4 regions of the Marinobacter subterrani genome follow, and region 1 is predicted to be linked to each of the others. Evidence: predicted binding sites of a transcription regulator. Region 1 holds the regulator's gene; each other region holds the start of a gene.
The links. The regulator FliA, encoded in region 1, starts transcription of late flagellar genes. The targets are predictions, from matches to a motif close to CTAAAGTTTNNNNNNNNNNNGCCGNTAA.
Positions count from the first base shown of each region.

Region 2: the regulator FliA is predicted to act here: its motif matches at 1,958-1,985, upstream of msub_RS00170 (methyl-accepting chemotaxis protein).
Region 3: the regulator FliA is predicted to act here: its motif matches at 1,746-1,773, upstream of msub_RS00700 (methyl-accepting chemotaxis protein).
Region 4: the regulator FliA is predicted to act here: its motif matches at 2,108-2,135, upstream of msub_RS17975 (methyl-accepting chemotaxis protein).

Region 1 is NZ_LFBU01000001.1:1,205,838-1,210,048, forward strand. It holds gene msub_RS05545 (protein phosphatase CheZ) at 1-722, opposite strand, end outside; gene cheY (chemotaxis response regulator CheY) at 743-1,126, opposite strand; gene msub_RS05555 (RNA polymerase sigma factor FliA) at 1,289-2,032, opposite strand; gene msub_RS05560 (MinD/ParA family ATP-binding protein) at 2,065-2,877, opposite strand; gene flhF (flagellar biosynthesis protein FlhF) at 2,961-4,211, opposite strand, start outside.
Region 2 is NZ_LFBU01000001.1:29,955-34,165, reverse strand. It holds gene msub_RS00175 (polyamine aminopropyltransferase) at 1-222, shown strand, start outside; gene msub_RS00170 (methyl-accepting chemotaxis protein) at 273-1,898, opposite strand; gene msub_RS00165 (hypothetical protein) at 2,177-2,842, shown strand; gene msub_RS00160 (L-threonylcarbamoyladenylate synthase) at 2,868-3,491, opposite strand; gene msub_RS00155 (BolA family protein) at 3,491-3,844, opposite strand; gene msub_RS00150 (DNA topoisomerase III) at 4,120-4,211, shown strand, end outside.
Region 3 is NZ_LFBU01000001.1:154,437-158,647, reverse strand. It holds gene msub_RS00700 (methyl-accepting chemotaxis protein) at 1-1,694, opposite strand, end outside; gene ampE (regulatory signaling modulator protein AmpE) at 1,815-2,702, opposite strand; gene ampD (1,6-anhydro-N-acetylmuramyl-L-alanine amidase AmpD) at 2,703-3,329, opposite strand; gene msub_RS00685 (DUF1631 domain-containing protein) at 3,398-4,211, opposite strand, start outside.
Region 4 is NZ_LFBU01000002.1:451,318-455,528, reverse strand. It holds gene msub_RS17980 (TRAP transporter substrate-binding protein) at 1-148, opposite strand, end outside; gene msub_RS17975 (methyl-accepting chemotaxis protein) at 273-1,949, opposite strand; gene msub_RS17970 (CHAD domain-containing protein) at 2,174-3,526, shown strand; gene msub_RS17965 (thiol-disulfide oxidoreductase DCC family protein) at 3,510-3,884, shown strand; gene msub_RS17960 (DUF2235 domain-containing protein) at 3,881-4,211, opposite strand, start outside.

The DNA.
Region 1 (4,211 bases):
TCATCGGCCTTGATCTGCGGCCCGACGCCCTTCTCTGCAGATTCCTGCCTTTCTTCAATCTGGTGCACCGTGCCCGTCAACTGATCGACATGACCGGCCATCACCACCAGACTGAGCATCTGTTCCTCAACCTCTTTGACCAGGGTGGTGACCTTCTGGATGACCTGGCCGGTCAGGTCCTGGAAGTCCTGGGCCAGCAGGATTTCCGAGAGATTGGCGTACATGGTGTCGGCATCGGTTGTCATGCCGGCAAAAAACCGGTCGATCCGGCCATACAGTTCCCGGAACTCCGCCGGCTGCATTTCCCTGCGACGTAATCGCTGCCACTCATCACGCAGGGCGCCGGCCTCCTCCCGAATGGCATTGGCCAACGGCATGGTCGCCTCGACCAGGTCCATCGTGCGATTGGCCGCCTCGCCGGTCATCTGCACGACATACTCGAGACGATCCGAGGCGTCTGTCATTTTCGACAGAGCCTCCTGCTGCTCCGCATTACGGGGGTCTATCTGAAAGTTCCGGATCGCCTCGTGCAGGCTGCGAGTCAGACGCCCAACCTCACGGTAGAGACTCTGATCCCTGACTTCGCTCAGTTCATTGATCAGGGTCATGGCCTTGGCATATTCTCCGGCATTGACGCACTCAGCCAGTTCGGTGGCCTGACGCTGAAGCTTCTCCGTCACTTCCGGCTCCAGGCCCCGATGGTGCTTTTTGCTATCGCTCATGAGAGCCATCCGACCTATGGTTACTGGATTCTTTCAAAGATCTTCTCGATCTTTTCCTTGAGCACCGCAGCGGTAAACGGTTTGACCACATAGCCGTTTACGCCCGCCTGGGCAGCGGCAACGATCTGGTCCCGTTTGGCCTCTGCGGTCACCATCAGCACCGGCAGGGTTTTCAGGTTCTCATCCGCCCTGACCGCCTTGAGCAGATCGAACCCCGACATACCCGGCATGTTCCAGTCGGTAACCAGAAAATCGTATTTCCCGCTTCTCAGCATCGGCAGCGCCGTGTTGCCGTCATCGGCCTCATCGGTATTGGTAAAGCCGAGATCACGCAGCAGGTTCTTGATGATCCGTCGCATTGTGGAAAAGTCATCCACAATGAGGATTTTCATGTTCTTGTCCAAAGGGACCTCCAGTTAGTAACACCCGGAATTCATTTGACCTTTCTGCTCGAAGTCTAGCAGGCCGTTGATTTAACCGCTTATTGTCGGATCTTTGCTTCGGTTGTAAAGCATCGGTTACCAAAAACTACAGACGGTACCGTCGCGGACACACAAAGGCTGTGATCAGTTGCCGGCATCCTGTTGCCAGTCCGACAAGCGCCCCCGGAGGCGCAAGGCGGCCTGGCTGTGAATCTGGCTGACCCGGCTTTCACTGACACCAAGCACGGCGCCGATTTCCTTGAGGTTCAGCTCTTCCTGGTAATACAGGCTCAATACCAGCTTTTCACGCTCCGGCAGCTCTTCGATCGCTTTCGCGAGGCTGTGTCGGAAGGCATCGGACGACAGACCTTCGAGCGGGTTGTCCCGTGGCTCTGTCTGTTCTATCGGCAGCTCGCCGGATTCATTGAGCTCATCAAGACTAAAAAGTCGGCCGCTGTTGGAATCGGAGAGGTAGGAATGGTACTCGGACAGTCCCATGCCCAGTTCTTCCGCCACTTCCATATCCTGGGCTTCCCGGCCAAGGCGATCTTCAACGGTCTTGATGGCCTGGGATATACGGCGGGCATTACGATGCACGGAACGGGGTACCCAGTCACCCTTGCGAATCTCGTCCACCATGGCACCACGAATCCGGATACCGGCGTAGGTCTCAAAGGTTGCGCCCCTGGTAGAGCTGTATCGCTGGGCGGCTTCAAGAAGACCGATCATGCCGGCCTGCATCAGATCCTCCAACTGAACGGAGGCAGGCAGCCGGGCCATCAGGTGCAGGGCAATTTTCTTGACCAGTGGCGCTTGCTCCTCAACAAGCTGAGAAGGCTTCTGGGCACCCGACTGGTTATAGAGTCCAAGATTATTCGCCAATGTCATGTATCCAATGTTCTTGTTTGACTGGATCCGATTCAGACTTCGACGAGCCGCTCCACAAAGAATTCCAGATGACCGCGGGGAGAGGAAGGCAGCGGCCAGTTATCAACTTTCTCCGCCAGAGCCTTGATCGCCAGGGACGCTTTCGATCTGGGATAGGCATCCAGCACTGCGCGCTGACGCTGCACCGCCTTTTTGACAGCTTCATCGTAAGGCACCATACCGACGTATTGTAGCCCCACGTCCAGGAAGCGCTCGGTGACCCGGGTCAGTTTCTCGAAGAGATGACGCCCTTCCTGCTCATTTTTCACCTGATTGGCAAGTATGCGGAACCGGTTGGTGCCGTAATCCCGGTTCATGAGCTTGATCAGGGCATAACAGTCGGTGATCGAGGTGGGTTCGTCAACGACCACCAGGAGCAGCTCCTGGGACGCTCTCAGAAAACTCACCACCGACTCGGAAATGCCTGCTGCTGTATCGACAATCAGGACATCAATCTGGTCAGCCAGTTCGCTGAACGCGCTGATCAACCCGGCATGCTCCATCGGGCTCAGTTGGGTCATGCGCTGGGTGCCGGACGAGGCCGGAACGATCTTGATGCCCCCGGGGCCATTAACAAGAACGTCCCTGAGATCACACTCCCCGGCCAGCACATCCTGCAGGTTGCGGTTGGCGGTAATGCCCAGCAGTACATCGATATTGGCCAGCCCCAGGTCGGCATCGAGAAGCACCACCCTGCGGCCTTTCTGTGCCAGGGCAATTCCGAGGTTAACCGACACATTGCTTTTGCCGACTCCACCCTTGCCGCCGGAAACCGCGATCACCTGTACAGGTTGTGCTTTGCTCATACTGTTTTTTGTCTCTCGCCACGTTTAGCGGGTGCTGTTGCTTGACGCTTGCTGCCGTTCTGTACTGTCTCGGGCCGGTTCTCTCACGCGCCCTCTGCCACCGCCTGCTGTTGCTGGAGGGTCCTGAGCCGGTCAACGGCCAGTCGCACCAGCGGAACAGCCTCTGCGTGATGCAGGTCTTCGGGAATCTTTTGCCCGTCTGTGTAATAGGCCACCGGCAGGCCGGTTTCCATCACAAAGCCGAGAGACTCGCCCAGTGTCAGGGCTTCGTCAATCTTGGTCATGACGCAACCTGCAAGATTTGCCATCTTATAGCAATGCCAGACGGATTTCATGATACGCGGCTGGCTGGTAGCCGAAACCACCAGATGGGTCTTGATATTGTGATGGCTGCGCGCCAGTTCGGCCAGTTGTTCCTGATAACCTTTGTCGGCACTGGTGAGCCCGGCGGTATCAATCAATACCAGGTGACGGTCTGACAACTCGTCCAGAATATCATCCAGGCTGTGGCTGTCATCCACCACGCGAACCGGCACGTTGAGGATACGGCCGAAAACAAACAACTGCTCGTGGGCCGCGACCCGGTAGCGGTCGGTGGTGACCAGCGCCACCGAATCAGCGCCATGCTTGAGGACATACCGCGCGGCGAGCTTGCCGATGGTGGTGGTTTTACCCGATCCGGTTGGCCCTACCAGGGCGTAGACGCCGCCCTGATCCAGCCATTCCAAGCGTGAGGTCCGAACCCCGGTGCACAGCATTTTCAGGGACTGCTTCCAGCCATCTTCCAGGCGCCCGGCTTTGTGACGACGGGAGAGTGATCCTGCCAGTTCGCTACCGAGCCCGAATTCCTGCAGCCGTTCGGCCAGCCTTTGCTGAACCGCCGTAGTGGCCGGAACCTCAGGCTCCGGCTTGCGGCCATGCATCAGGTCTTTCAGGGAGCTGATTTCCGCGCGCATCTGCGCCAGCTCATCGGAATAGGCCACCCCGGACCGGGCCGGCGCTGCAACTTGGCCACCAAACCCGGCCTCAACAGATTCCTTGACCGCTGCAAACGAGCCACCCGAATACCCTGCGCCGACGGAGGCCCTTTTTTCCCGGACCTCTCGGATCCGATCCCTTGACCGCCCCAGTTCGTCCTCAAGGCGACGGTGCTGGTCGGCTTGCATTTCCGCCAGTCGCGAGCCATTGGTGGCCTCCTGTGCCTGGTCGCCCAGGCGCTGGCGCGCCATGTTTTCGTCATAGTCGAGCGCCGTCACGATTTCGACGCCACCGTCTACCCGGCGGTTTGAGAGAATGACGGCGTCCGGCCCCATCTGTTCGCTGACCTGTTTCAA
Region 2 (4,211 bases), 1.2 Mb from region 1:
GGGCTGACCCGCAAGGAGAACAACTGGATTTACTCCCCGGCCGGCATCGCCGCCGCCCAGAAATCCCTTCGCCCGGAGGGCATCCTGGCCTACTGGTCCGCCGGCCCGGAGCATGCATTTACCGAGCGCCTGCGCCGTGCCGGGTTTTCCGTGGAGCCGGTAACCGTGCGGGCTCTTCGCCCGGGTAAGGGTGCGCGCCACGTGATCTGGCTGGCCTGGTAAGTCCTTTTGCCCCGTCGGGCTGGCCACAGGGCCGGCCCGGACTGGCGTTGTCAGTCGCGGCGGCCCTGGTTGAGCCGGAATTGCTCGATGGTTTCTCTCAGCGTTTCCGCCATGGCCAGCAGGTCGCCGGCAATGCGGGAGGTCTCCTTGGCATCGCCGGAGGTCTGCTCCGCAGACCGGCTGATTTCGATCACGTTGTGATTGATCGATTCGGAAACGTCGCTCTGCTCGTTGGCGGCACTCTCCATTTCCTCGTTCAGATCGGTAATCTCACGCACGGCTGTTGCGATGGCCTGCAGCTCGGATTCGACAGTCAGAATGGCCGCCACCTGCTGTTCCGCCATTTCCGAGGCGTGGCGCATGGTGGCTACGCAGTCCACCACTTCGCCCTTCAGGCCATTGATGGTTTTGCGGATTTCCTCGGTGGAATCCTGGGTGCGCGAGGCAAGGGCCCGCACCTCGTCCGCCACCACCGAGAAACCACGGCCCTGCTCGCCAGCCCGAGCCGCTTCTATGGCGGCGTTCAATGCCAACAGGTTGGTTTGGTCGGCAATCTTGGAAATCACCGCCAGCATGTCGGACATCTGGCCGGTTCGCTGGTCAAGCTGCTCAATCCGTTTCGCGCCGCTCTGAACTTCTGTATTGAGTGCCTCGATGCCTTCCACCGCAGTGCGCGCGAGCCTCTCTCCCTTGCTGGCTGATTCTGCGGTATCGGCAGATTTGCGGGTGGTATGGATGGCATTTTCCCGCACCTGGACGGCTGACGCGGCCATTTCCGTGGTTGCGCTCGCTACCTGGTCGGTGTTGTCCCGCTGGGCCAGCACTTCATGCTCGGTTGTGTCTGCCTTGCTGGCGATACTGCGGGCCGCCTGCTCAACCCGCCCAGCGTTATCCATGACCGTGTTCATGCTTGCACGAATCTTCACCATCATCCGGTTGAAGGCACGGGAGACAGAGCCGATTTCGTCATTGCGGGTAACCTCCAGCTCAATGGTCAGGTCGGAATTGCGGGAAATCTCGTCCATCCGGTCATGGAGCCGGCGCAGGCGGGAAAACACCAGGCGGCTCAGGGCCACTGCGGTGAGGAAAAACACCACGGCAAAGATGGCAATCTGAATGCCACCACTGGTCAGTAGCTGTCGGTGCAGGCGCGCGTCGCCCTCGGCCAGGGAATAGTCGATCCGGATGGCACCCAGTACCGTCCCCTCCTTGGCCTGGTGGCAACCCAGGCAGTTCACGCCCTGGTAATTTTCCGTGGCAATGACCGGTTTGATGAGCGTATACACCCGTCCGTCTTCATTACTGGAGTAGGCCTCCACCCGCTCACCGGCCAGCGCTTTCCGGTCCAGGGGCTCGCGCTTCTGTTCCGTTGCCTTGCCGTCGCCGAAGATACTGTTCAGGTGGTCACCGCGAATCACCCGCACATCCAGCACATCCTCCGGGGCCATCACCTTCTGCCGTAGCACGTCCCGGTTGGCGATGGTGCCAGTGACCATCATGGTGTTCAGCCCGTCGAAATAGGACTTGGCCAACCCGTCAACATATTTTTGACTGAACGCTTCCATATGATCCCGTTGCGAATCCGCGTTGTAGAGCACGGTAAGCACAAGCACGAGTGAGAAAGCCGCCGCCAGGGCAGCGAGAAGCAGAAAACGGATGGAATAGTGTTTTTTCATGGTAACCCGGCACAGAAGCCGCTCAGCCCGCGACTTGACGATTGTTTTCACTGGTTATGATGACGGTTAACTGCCGCGGAACTTTATAACTTTGCGCCAACTATTTCCTGATCCAGATCAGATCCGGGAAAGGTCAGTAGCATCAACTGCGCAGGGAGCAAAAAAGGCAGGGCAAGAGTTGGCCCGAAAGCTGCTAAATCGAGTGGTGAGTACCAGAAATTGCCAACGCTGACGGTTCGGCGCCCGCAATCGGGTAAGCCGAAGGAGGAAAACCACCCATGTCCCTACTGACGTCTCTGATCCGGGCGAGCACCCAGTTCCAGCAGGCCATGGAAAAACGCCAGGCCCCAGTCACCGGCGCGGACGCCTCTGCCGGCACGCCCCGGAGCCAACCAGCCGAAGCCGAGCCGGTACCGGGCGCTGACCGCTTCACGCCCTCGGACAACAACCAGGCCGACCTCGCCCGCCTGAAATCCCGCAAGCTATCCCTGGTCGACTACAAGCAGACCGTGGGGCAGGATCTTGCCTTTGTGCGGGAAACGCTGCGGCATAAACTTGCCGAATACAACCTGCACCCGGCAACCGCGCTCAATGTGAGCAAGGATGAGAGCGGTCGTATTGCCGTAGATGGGAAAATTGCCGAAAAAACAAGGACGCTGATCGAGAAAGATCTCAACGTGAACAAAAACTTCAAGGACGCCTTCAGCCGCCTGAGTGTCAACGAGCCGACGCTGCACTTTATGGACAACGCGCTGAAACTCAACCAGGCCTACGGCGTCAATAACCCGTTACTGGATACCCTGATCAGTGATAACCAGCAGTTCAACGGCCTGCAGGACCTGGTTCACCGCTACGACACCCTACGGCGATCCGTAAGCGCCGAGCAGATAGAAGCGGCAGGAAACACCCGGTCGTACGCTTTTAACCTGAACGCCCGGGCCTGATTCCGGCTTTTAGAAGTCGCGGGTGTCAGACTTCGAAAGGTGCCGGATCCCCTTTGCCAACCCGGGTCACCACCGGCGCCTCGCCTGTAAAATCCACCACCGTGGTTGCTTCCATACCGCAGAACCCGCCATCGATAATCAGATCCAGCTCATGCTCCAGAGTGTCCCGGATTTCGTAGGGGTCGGTCATCGGGTCGGTTTCGCCGGGCAGTATCAGGGTACTGCTCATGATCGGCTCGCCCAGCTCGCCCAGCAATTCCTGGACAATGGCATTATCCGGCACCCGAACCCCCACCGTGCGGCGCTTGGGATGCAGTAACCGGCGCGGCACCTCGCTGGTGGCATCGAGAATAAAGGTGTAGGGGCCCGGCGTGAAATTCTTCAGCAACCGGTACTGGGTGTTGTCCACCTTGGCATACACCCCGATATCCGACAGATCCCGGCACACCAGCGTAAAATTGTGCTTGTCATCCAGCCTGCGAATCCGCTTGATCCGGTCCGCCGCCTGCTTGTCACCCAGGTGACAGCCAATGGCATAGGCGGAATCCGTGGGATAGACAATCACCCCGCCGCGACGAAGAATATCCACCGCCTGGTTGATCAGACGCTTCTGCGGCGTCTCCGGATGGATCTGGAAAAACTGACTCATTAACCCTCTCCCCGAGCGATCCGTGCCGCCATCACCGGATCCTTCTTGGACCCGCCCATACAATTCGGCGATTCCGGCACCGCCTGCCCGGATGCCTCCCATTCCGCCGGAGAATACAGATGCAGCGCTAACGCATGCACCCCGCCTTCCAGCTCCTCGGCCAGCACCTTGTAGATCGCCTGATGCCGCCGAACCTTCATCTGCCCCTCAAACTCCGGCGACACCAGCGTCACCTTGAAATGGGTTTCTGAGTTCGGCGGCACACTGTGCTTGTGGCTCTCGTTCTCCACCTGAAGAAGACGCGAATCAAATGCGTCGTTCAGTTTGGTTTCAATCGCATTCTGGATTTTCATGTTTCGAGACTCCTACGGCTCAACCTCGGTTGAAAGTGAGCGAATTGCACCTGGCCAGAAGCGGGTGTGAAGATGGCCGTCCCAAAAGTGTGTGTTGCCATGGATGGCAACACCAAGCCCCCATGGATGGGTTCACGGCGTCTTTTGGGACGGCCATCTTCACAGCCGCCTCCCCCAACGTTTTCAGTCTACTACACATACCGCCGCCACCCGAACCTTGACAGCATAAAGCCAAAGCGCCACATTCCCACCCCGATTCCAAAACACCAGACCCCATGCACCTGTACATCGCCGAAAAACCAAGCCTCGGCCGCGCCATCGCCGCCGCCTTACCGGGCCCGCACCAGAAAGGCCAGGGCTGGATACG
Region 3 (4,211 bases), 1.1 Mb from region 1:
ATGCCTTCAATCTCTTCGGTCGACTTGTGCGTACGCTGTGACAGCGACCGGACTTCATCGGCAACCACCGCAAATCCCCGGCCCTGTTCGCCTGCCCGGGCCGCTTCGATCGCGGCATTCAGCGCCAGAAGATTGGTCTGTTCCGCAATGGCTTTGATCTCGACCAGAACCTGGCTGATATTACCGCTGTCCTTGCTGACCCGGTTGATCACCTCCACCGCACCGGATATTTCCGTCGCCAGTTTGTTGATGGTCTTTACCGTATCAGCAACTACCCCCCGGCCGGTCTCAGTATCGCGCTCGGCATTGCCGGCACTGTCGGCCACCCGGTGGGCACTCTCGGTTACTTCATGTACGGCTTCGACCATCTGGCCCATGGCTTCGTTGATCTGGCCGCTCTCTTCCATCTGGCGGGCAACTGCCTGGCTGTTGGCTGAGGCAGTCTCGTTGACCCGGGCGGCCTGTTGATCCACGTCCGCCGTTGTCCGGCTTACCGAACGGATGAGCTCGGCAATCCGGTCGGTCATGTTATTGAATTCGGTGGTCAACTGGCCCAGCTCATCGCGGTTACGCAGGTGGATGTGCGCGGTCATATCACCCGCTGCAACACTCCGTGCCGCCTGACTGAACCGCTTGATCGCGGTCCGGACAGACAGGAAGAAACCAATGTACAGGTAAACCACCACCAGCAGGATAGCGATCAGCGCAATGATGATCAGGCTTCGCTGATTGATCTTGCTGTCAAGCCGCGAGCGGAGGTTGGCCTCTACCACGTCAAACGCGGCGGATTTGGTCTGCTCGTAGTGGCCCAGTTGTTCCGCCACCAGTTGATCATACTCCTGCCAGGGCATATCCAGACGCATCGGAGTGATCACGTTCTGGTCCAGCACATCCCGCACGTGAACCAGGCTCTGGTCGACTCCACGAATGGCCTCACCGGCTTTCTCCACCAGCCCGGGCGACGATTCAGAGACTACCGACAGTGCCGGGGACAGCAGGGAGCTGCGATTGGTGAGCTGATCATAAATTTCGTTCAGGGCGTCGCTCAGGGCATAACCGACCTGTCCTTCGACCAGCGCAAACATGCCATAGGATTTTGCCCGGCCGATGGCCGAACGCGCTGCTGGCAGTGATTCCTGGATCAGACCCAGAATGAGCTGGTTTTCTCGGGATACCCCCTGCCCCAGACCGGACAGCTCCATGGTGGAGGGCAACAACGCCTGCGCCTTCTGGACAAATTCCTGGTAGTACTTGAACTGGGGATCGAAACTTCCCAGGTAATTGCTGTCGGCGCGCAGTGCCTCCCACTCTTTCCGGAGCGCCTCGACCTGTTCGATCCAGGTGCCGGAGGGGTCAAATGAGTGCTCTCCGGTGGCCAGCGCGTTCAGCGCTGCCTCTACTCCAGCAGCCGCGTCCTCGGACACGGCCATCATAGCACTGTCGTTCTTGATGACCGCGGGCGAACGGTAATCCCGGTAATCCATGGCCGCACCCACCAGGCGATCGACCTGCTGCAGCCGCTCAAGCCCCTCAACCCCCCGGGTCATGGTCTCAACCTCACGGTTAAGATCGGAGATAACCAGCCATGACAGCCCACCGATAGGCAACAGAAAAAGAATGCTGATGAGACTGAACTTGTAGACCATTGGCAGCCGGTTCATCAACGCAATCGCAGGATTCAGGAGTTGCTTCACGGTGGTCCTCTTGCTGGAGCTTAAAAAAACTGAACAGATGTTCTTTTTATATTGTCGCCTAAAGTACTAAAAACTTGAGCGTTATTTGTTGTTAATCTGTAATGTTTTATAAAAACCGGGTCATACGACCCCGGAAATGACCAGCAAGGCGAGAATGCAGATCCACACCAGCATGCTTCGGTTGAGCAAATCCCTTACCGCACTCAGGCTTCGGCCCCCGAACCCTGGCCACTCCTCCGGATGAATCCGGGAGAAGCGGGCAGGATCCAGCGCATACCCGGTTAACGAACCGTTGGCGGAAATCATAAGCACTTCACCGGCGGTATTGGCGACTGAGGTCAGGGTCCGGCGGGTTTCCTGCAACCAGCCGGCCAGGTCGCCGGCAAGACCAAACGTAAGTGACAACAGCCGGGCCGGAATCCAGCCCGCCCATTCCGAGATTCTGGCAAACCGGGGCCTGGCCGGGGCCTGGGGCCAATGGTCCGCCAGCGCGACCAGCCCCCGCGCCAACACCGCCAGACCGATACCGCCCACGACATACCAGAAGGCCACGAGGAAAAAGCGCTGGAATACCGACACCATCAGCGCCCTGGTCAGGTAAAGGTGCATGACTTCCGGAGATACCGCCTGACCTCGCTCCCTGGCAGGAAGATAATCTTTGATGTGATGCCAGGCGGACTGCATATCGCCCCGTTGCCAGGCTTCGGCATAGGCCCGGAGAGCCTGACGCCAGCCCGGCGCGCCCATAACAGACACCAGAACCAGGAACTCCAGCGGATAGGCCGCCAACTGCCAGCCGGACGAAACCAGCAAATATTCCGCCAGCCCCAGCAAAAATGCCGGAAGAAGCACCAGCGCAAGACCTTTGCCAACCTCTGCCTCGTGACCCGCCCGGACGCGGGAGCCACGACGGAACCATCGGCGCCAGATTTCATCGCCGGCAAGCAGCCCCAGGGAATCCAGGCGCCGACGCACCAGGTAGGCAAGCAGGAAAACAACCAGCACCATTTAAACGCCCTCCCTGGCAGATCGGGTTCTGTTCAGGACGTTCCGGAAATGGGCCCAGTCAAACGCCGGGCCAGGGTCGGTCTTGCGGCCCGGCGCAATATCGCAGTGGCCGGTGATACGACCGGCGGTGATATCGGGCCAGGCATGCATGATGAGATCGGAAATGCTGGCCAGCTGAAGGTATTGGTCAGAGCTGTACGGAACGTCATCCGCACCCTCGAGCTCAATCCCGATTGAAAAATCGTTGCACTCCTCCCGCCCCCCGAAACTCGATCGGCCGGCATGCCAGGCACGATCCAGCAAGCTGACAAACTGGACGACCGATCCGTCACGGCGAATCAACAGGTGGGCAGAGACCTGGACGCCCGCAATGGATTCAAAATAGGGGTGCGCCGAATGATCGAGACAATTGCAGAAGAAGTTTTCTATTTCCGGACCACCGAACTGCCCGGGCGGCAGGCTGATATTGTGGACGACGAGCAGGGAGATAGCAGCGTCCTCAGGGCGTGGGCCAAAGTTCGGTGACGGACACCAGCGGGCAAAGGGAAGACGGCCGGTTTCCCGAAGTGTACCCACTACCGAACCGGGATCCGCAAGGCTAAGGGACAAAGCGTCTGAATCGGACAAAGTAATTCCAAAATTTTCAGAGGATTACGCCCCCGATTGAATCACAATCCCGCCAGGGTTGCTACGAATCAGTCCTTGCGACTGCTGCGGAGATTGTCAATGATCGACTCCAGTGCGCGGTCGAAGATCAGGCCATCATCCAGCATGCTGATGTTGCCGGCTGCCATGTCGGCCGCCAGATCCTGTCGAAGATATTCCGCTACCTTGGCGCCACTGCGGTTGACGAATATGTACTTGCCGGTAGCCTTGATAAAAGCGGCAAGCTTGCAGCGAACTTTGGTTTCTTCCCGGGTGAGCTCGATCCAGGATCCCACGCGAAGGCTGTCCGCCTTCTCCAGCCACTGGAGCGACACCTGAGAGGTGTCCCCGGCAGCCTCCGGCCCCTCTGCAGATGTCTCGCTGGCGATCTCAACCCGCGACTCCGACGGCTTGGACGCAGGCAGAGCCGGTGGGGTGTCCACCGGGACCTCGGGCACTGCCGCTGCCTCCGAAGGTTCAGGTTGGGCAACATCCCGGGATTTCGCTTCTTCCGGTTCCGACACGGCCTCCCGGGACGGCGCTGTCACTAGTCGCTGGAACACATCAACATGGGCCAGTTCCAGGTCACGAATGGCGGCGTCGGTGGCAAACGGGTCCCAGGAAATTTCCTGCAGGGCTTTGCGCAAATCATCAACAATGGCAGGAATCGCCCGCAGCAGCTCGCTCCGGGTGTCATCGCTGACCGGGCGTGGGTCCACGCTCCAGACCAGCTTTTCCGTCAGGGTCCGGGCATCACTCCAGCGCGCGCTGTCTTCACCCTCCCTCAGAACGACCCATTGCAGATACCGGATCCAGGGCTCATTCAGCAAACCTGCCACCGGCTCCGGAATCTCCCGGGCCTCC
Region 4 (4,211 bases), on a different contig from region 1:
TGTGCTGTACCGTCTCCCCCAAAATCGGAGAGTTCGGGCCCCAGGTCTGCGCAAGGCGCAGGGTGAAGTTTTCCTCGGCAACCGAGGACACGCTGAAGACAGTGGCTGCGGCAGCGACAGCCGCAAGCAGTGTTTTCCGGATTGTCATTGTGTTGGCTTCCGTTATTGTTGGTTTGAAAACAAGTATGTCTGCTACCAGTCCATCATAGCTTGCTCACGGTATCCCGCCAATCAGCGATCACGCCATTAGGCGAAATACCGTACGCAAAACATCAGACCCTGAACTGCCCTACCAGCTCACGAAGGCTCTCGCCCAGGCGGGCCAGTTCGTGGCTGGCCTCGTTCGTCTGGGTCACACCGGTATCGCTGCGCTGGGCGGCATCGACTATCCGGACCACGTTCTGATTGACCTCTTCCGCCACCTGGCTTTGCTGCTCGGCTGCGGTGGCAATCTGGGTGACCTGGTCGTGGATCTGACCAACAGACGATTCGATGGTCCGCAGGGCGTCCGTAGCATGATTGATACGCTCGACCGTTTCATCCGAGCTCTTGCGGGAGTTACCCATTCGGTCCACCGCCGCGCGGGATTCAGACACAAAACCGTTGATCATTTCCCGGATCTGGTCAGCCGATTCGGCACTGCGCTTGGCCAGCTGACGCACCTCGTCGGCCACCACCGAAAAGCCGCGGCCATGCTCACCGGCCCGAGCCGCCTCAATCGCAGCATTCAAAGCCAGCAGGTTGGTCTGCTCGGTGACCGCATGGATCACATCCAGCACCTGCTGGATGTCGTCGGACTTTTCCGCCAGCGCGTTGATACTGTTCGCCGTGCCCTCAATCTCCTCCGACAGCCGGTTCACCGCACTCTGGGCACTGGCAATGGTTTCACCGCCTTCCCGGGCCATGCGGTCGGCGTCGGAGGCGGCGCTCTCAACCTCGTTGGCATTACCGGAGATCTGCTGAATGGTGGCCGCCATTTCATTGATGGCCGACGCGATCTGGTCGGTTTCCGAGCCCTGCTCCTGCACTGATGACCGGGTTTCGTTGGCCACCCTACTCAGCTCCTCGGCGGCGGAAGCCACCTGATCGGTGGTGGCACCCACTTCCCGCATGGTGTTCTGGATCTTGATCACGAATGCGTTGAAACGCCGGCCCAGCTCCGCCAGCTCATCCTTACCCTCATCCGGCAGTCGCTGGCGCAGATCACCCTCGCCATCGGCAATTTCCTGCATCATGCCGCTGACGCGCTTTAACGGCTGGGTCACGGTGCGACCCACAAAGACACCGATGACCAGGGAAATCAGCACCACCACGACCGTGACCAGCAGGATGAAGCCGAGCGTTGCCGTCATGTCGGCTTCGATTTCCTGCCGGGCGACCGCCACTTCTTTCTTGATGTCGGTAACGTAAACGCCGGCACCGATCATCCAGTCCCAGCCCGGAATGAGGGTGGAATAGGAGACCTTCGGCTCTTCCTTGCCCGAAGCCGGATTCATCCAGTCATAGCTGTAAAACCCGTCGCTCTCGGCGGCGTCAAACAGACTACCCACCAGCTTTTTAAGTATAGGGTTATTGCTCGGGCCTTCCTTGGACGGATCGGGCGCGTACGCCAGATTGTAGACATCCCGGGTGTAGGCGAACACATAGTTGGTTTCATCGAAGCGGATTGAGCGCAGGCGCGCTGCGGCCTCTTTCTTGGCCTCTTCCTCACTCAGGGCCGGGTCATTCTTGGCTTCGAGCACAACCGCCCTGGCGGCATCAATCATGTTTTCAAGGCCGGTTTTCCGGGCCTCCAGCAGGCTCGCCTCCAGGCGTTTCAGTTCCTCTTCGCCATTTCCCTGAATCTGCCTGGCGGTGATCCAGGCCAGGGTAGCTGCCGTAATAAGTACAGGCACCAGTACGGCCACCAATATGCGCGTTCGTATCGTGAGTTGGTTCAGAAAGGTCATCTTGCCCGCTCCCAAGGGATTGTTCCTGTCGCGAATTATCCACAGACCCTTCCGGCAGATCTGTTCCAGTTTGTTAAGCCAGGTTTCAGAGGCTGATGGCGCCGTCGGCGCTTCCAGGGCTAAACTGTTATTCGCAAAGCATTTTTAAGATACGTAAGGTATCGGCAGTAAGCTGGATGTCTTGAGGAATCTTTAGACTAAAGGACCACTACGAAGGTAGACCCATGAAGCATCTGTTTCTGGTACGCCACGCCAAATCCAGCTGGGCCGATGACCAGCTCAGTGACCGGGACCGCCCTTTGAACGCCCGGGGACAAAGCCAGTTGCCGCCACTGGGCAAAGCCCTGAAGTCCGCCGGCGCCTTCGAGGGTGACATCTACAGCAGCGATGCTACCCGCGCCCTCGCCACGCTTGAAGGCGTTCTGCCGGAAACCATTCAGCCAGCGCGATGCCATTCCCGGAGCGAACTCTATACGTTTGACTACCGCCGCCTCCTTGACTGGCTGGAACAAAGGGGCGACGAAGCCAGGATCCTGCTGGTAGGACACAACCCGGCCTTGCTGGAGCTCGCCCAGTGGCTATTGAAGCAACCCCCGGAACAGTTGCCTACCGCCAGTTTTATCCATATCCGGCTTCCGGTCACACACTGGCACCAGCTTGATCGGGGCAATGGCAAGCTCGTGATGCTGCTGACACCTGCGGAGTTCAGCTACGCCCACTTTTCCCGGAAGCTGAAAAAGAAAGCCCGGACCGATGGCGACAACCCGGCCAAAGACATCCCCGCCGCACTCCACCACCAACTACAGCGGGTAAGGCAACTGGAACAGGGCGTCATTGTGGGCCTGGATGACGAATTCCTGCACGAGTACCGCATCGCCATTCGTCGCAGCCGGGCCATCGCCGAATCGGTTCAGGAAGTGACCGGCGACAAGGCACTGGCCAGGGCGGTGAAAACCCTGAAACGCCATGCCAACGCCACCGGGCCACTCAGAGACCTGCATGTTTTCCTGCAGGACCTGCCGGCGTTGTGCGGCGACAATCACGAAATCCAGGCGGCCCTGCAGGTCTGGGTCGGCAGAGAAGCCGCCAGCCGACACCAGAAACTGGTGAAGCGCCTGACAGGAAAGCGCTACCGGGACAGCATGGAGCAATGGCTCAACCTGATCGACTCCCGAAAATTTCACAAACTGGCCGCAACGCTCAGCCCCAAAGACATCCGAAAGGCGGTGGAGCGTCGTATCAAATGGTTCAACAGGCGTACCGCTGAGTTGATGCACACCTCCCCGGATGACGACATCCACCGTTTGCGCAAGCAGCTCAAACGCATTCGTTACCTGATGGAGCTGGACGCGAAAACCTGGAAAGGCGAGCTGAAGCTCCTGAAAGCCCGGCAGCAGCTCTATGGCCGCTTCCAGGATTTGCACGTGCAGATCGAATTGCTTGGGCAGTTTCAGCAGGCGGCACCCGAGGTGCTGCCGGCCGCGCTCGCCGGCATCCGGCAAACCCTGGAGGATCGCAAGGCGGACGCCCGAAGACAGATTCTGGCCCTTGGAGGACTCGATGGAGCCCCGTTATGACACCCTGTTTTACGACGGGCGATGCCCGCTCTGCGCCAGGGAGATCCGCACCTTGCGCAAACTCCAGCGGGGCAACCTGATTTTCGCGGACATCCACGAACAACGCGATGGCAGTACCAACCTGCCGAGCCACGAAGCCCTGCTCAGGCGGCTGCACATGATGACCTGGACCGGCGAATGGGTGACCGGCCTGCCCGCAAACGTGCGCGCCTGGTCCCACACGCCCTTCGGTTTCCTGTTCAAGCCCCTGCTGTGGCCCGGCATCTTTCTGGTTGCCTCACGGGTCTACGGCAGATGGGCAGACAGGCGTTATGAGCGCAAATACGCCTGCGCCATTGGCAATAACACAGCCGTCTAACCGCTGAATCCGATCTGTTCAAGATTGGGCGGCCGGTAATCCGGATCCAGCCGCCAGCGCTCGGCCACGGATGGGTGAATGGCGGTCTCGACATCTTTCGGTTTCAGGTTACGAATCAGTGGCGTTGAAAACCGGAAAATATGGCGCCGTGAATTGTGCAATCTGGCGCTGGCACTGGGGTTAATACCGGCAGGCAGGTGTTCTTCTATGTCCAGCCCGGCATTCCGGGCCTGCTCCACCATCCATTCCAGGGCGCTGTCCGACGCCAGCAGGCCCTGATCATCCGCCGGGTAACCTCCACCGATGTCACTGTGGGAGCCGGCAAAC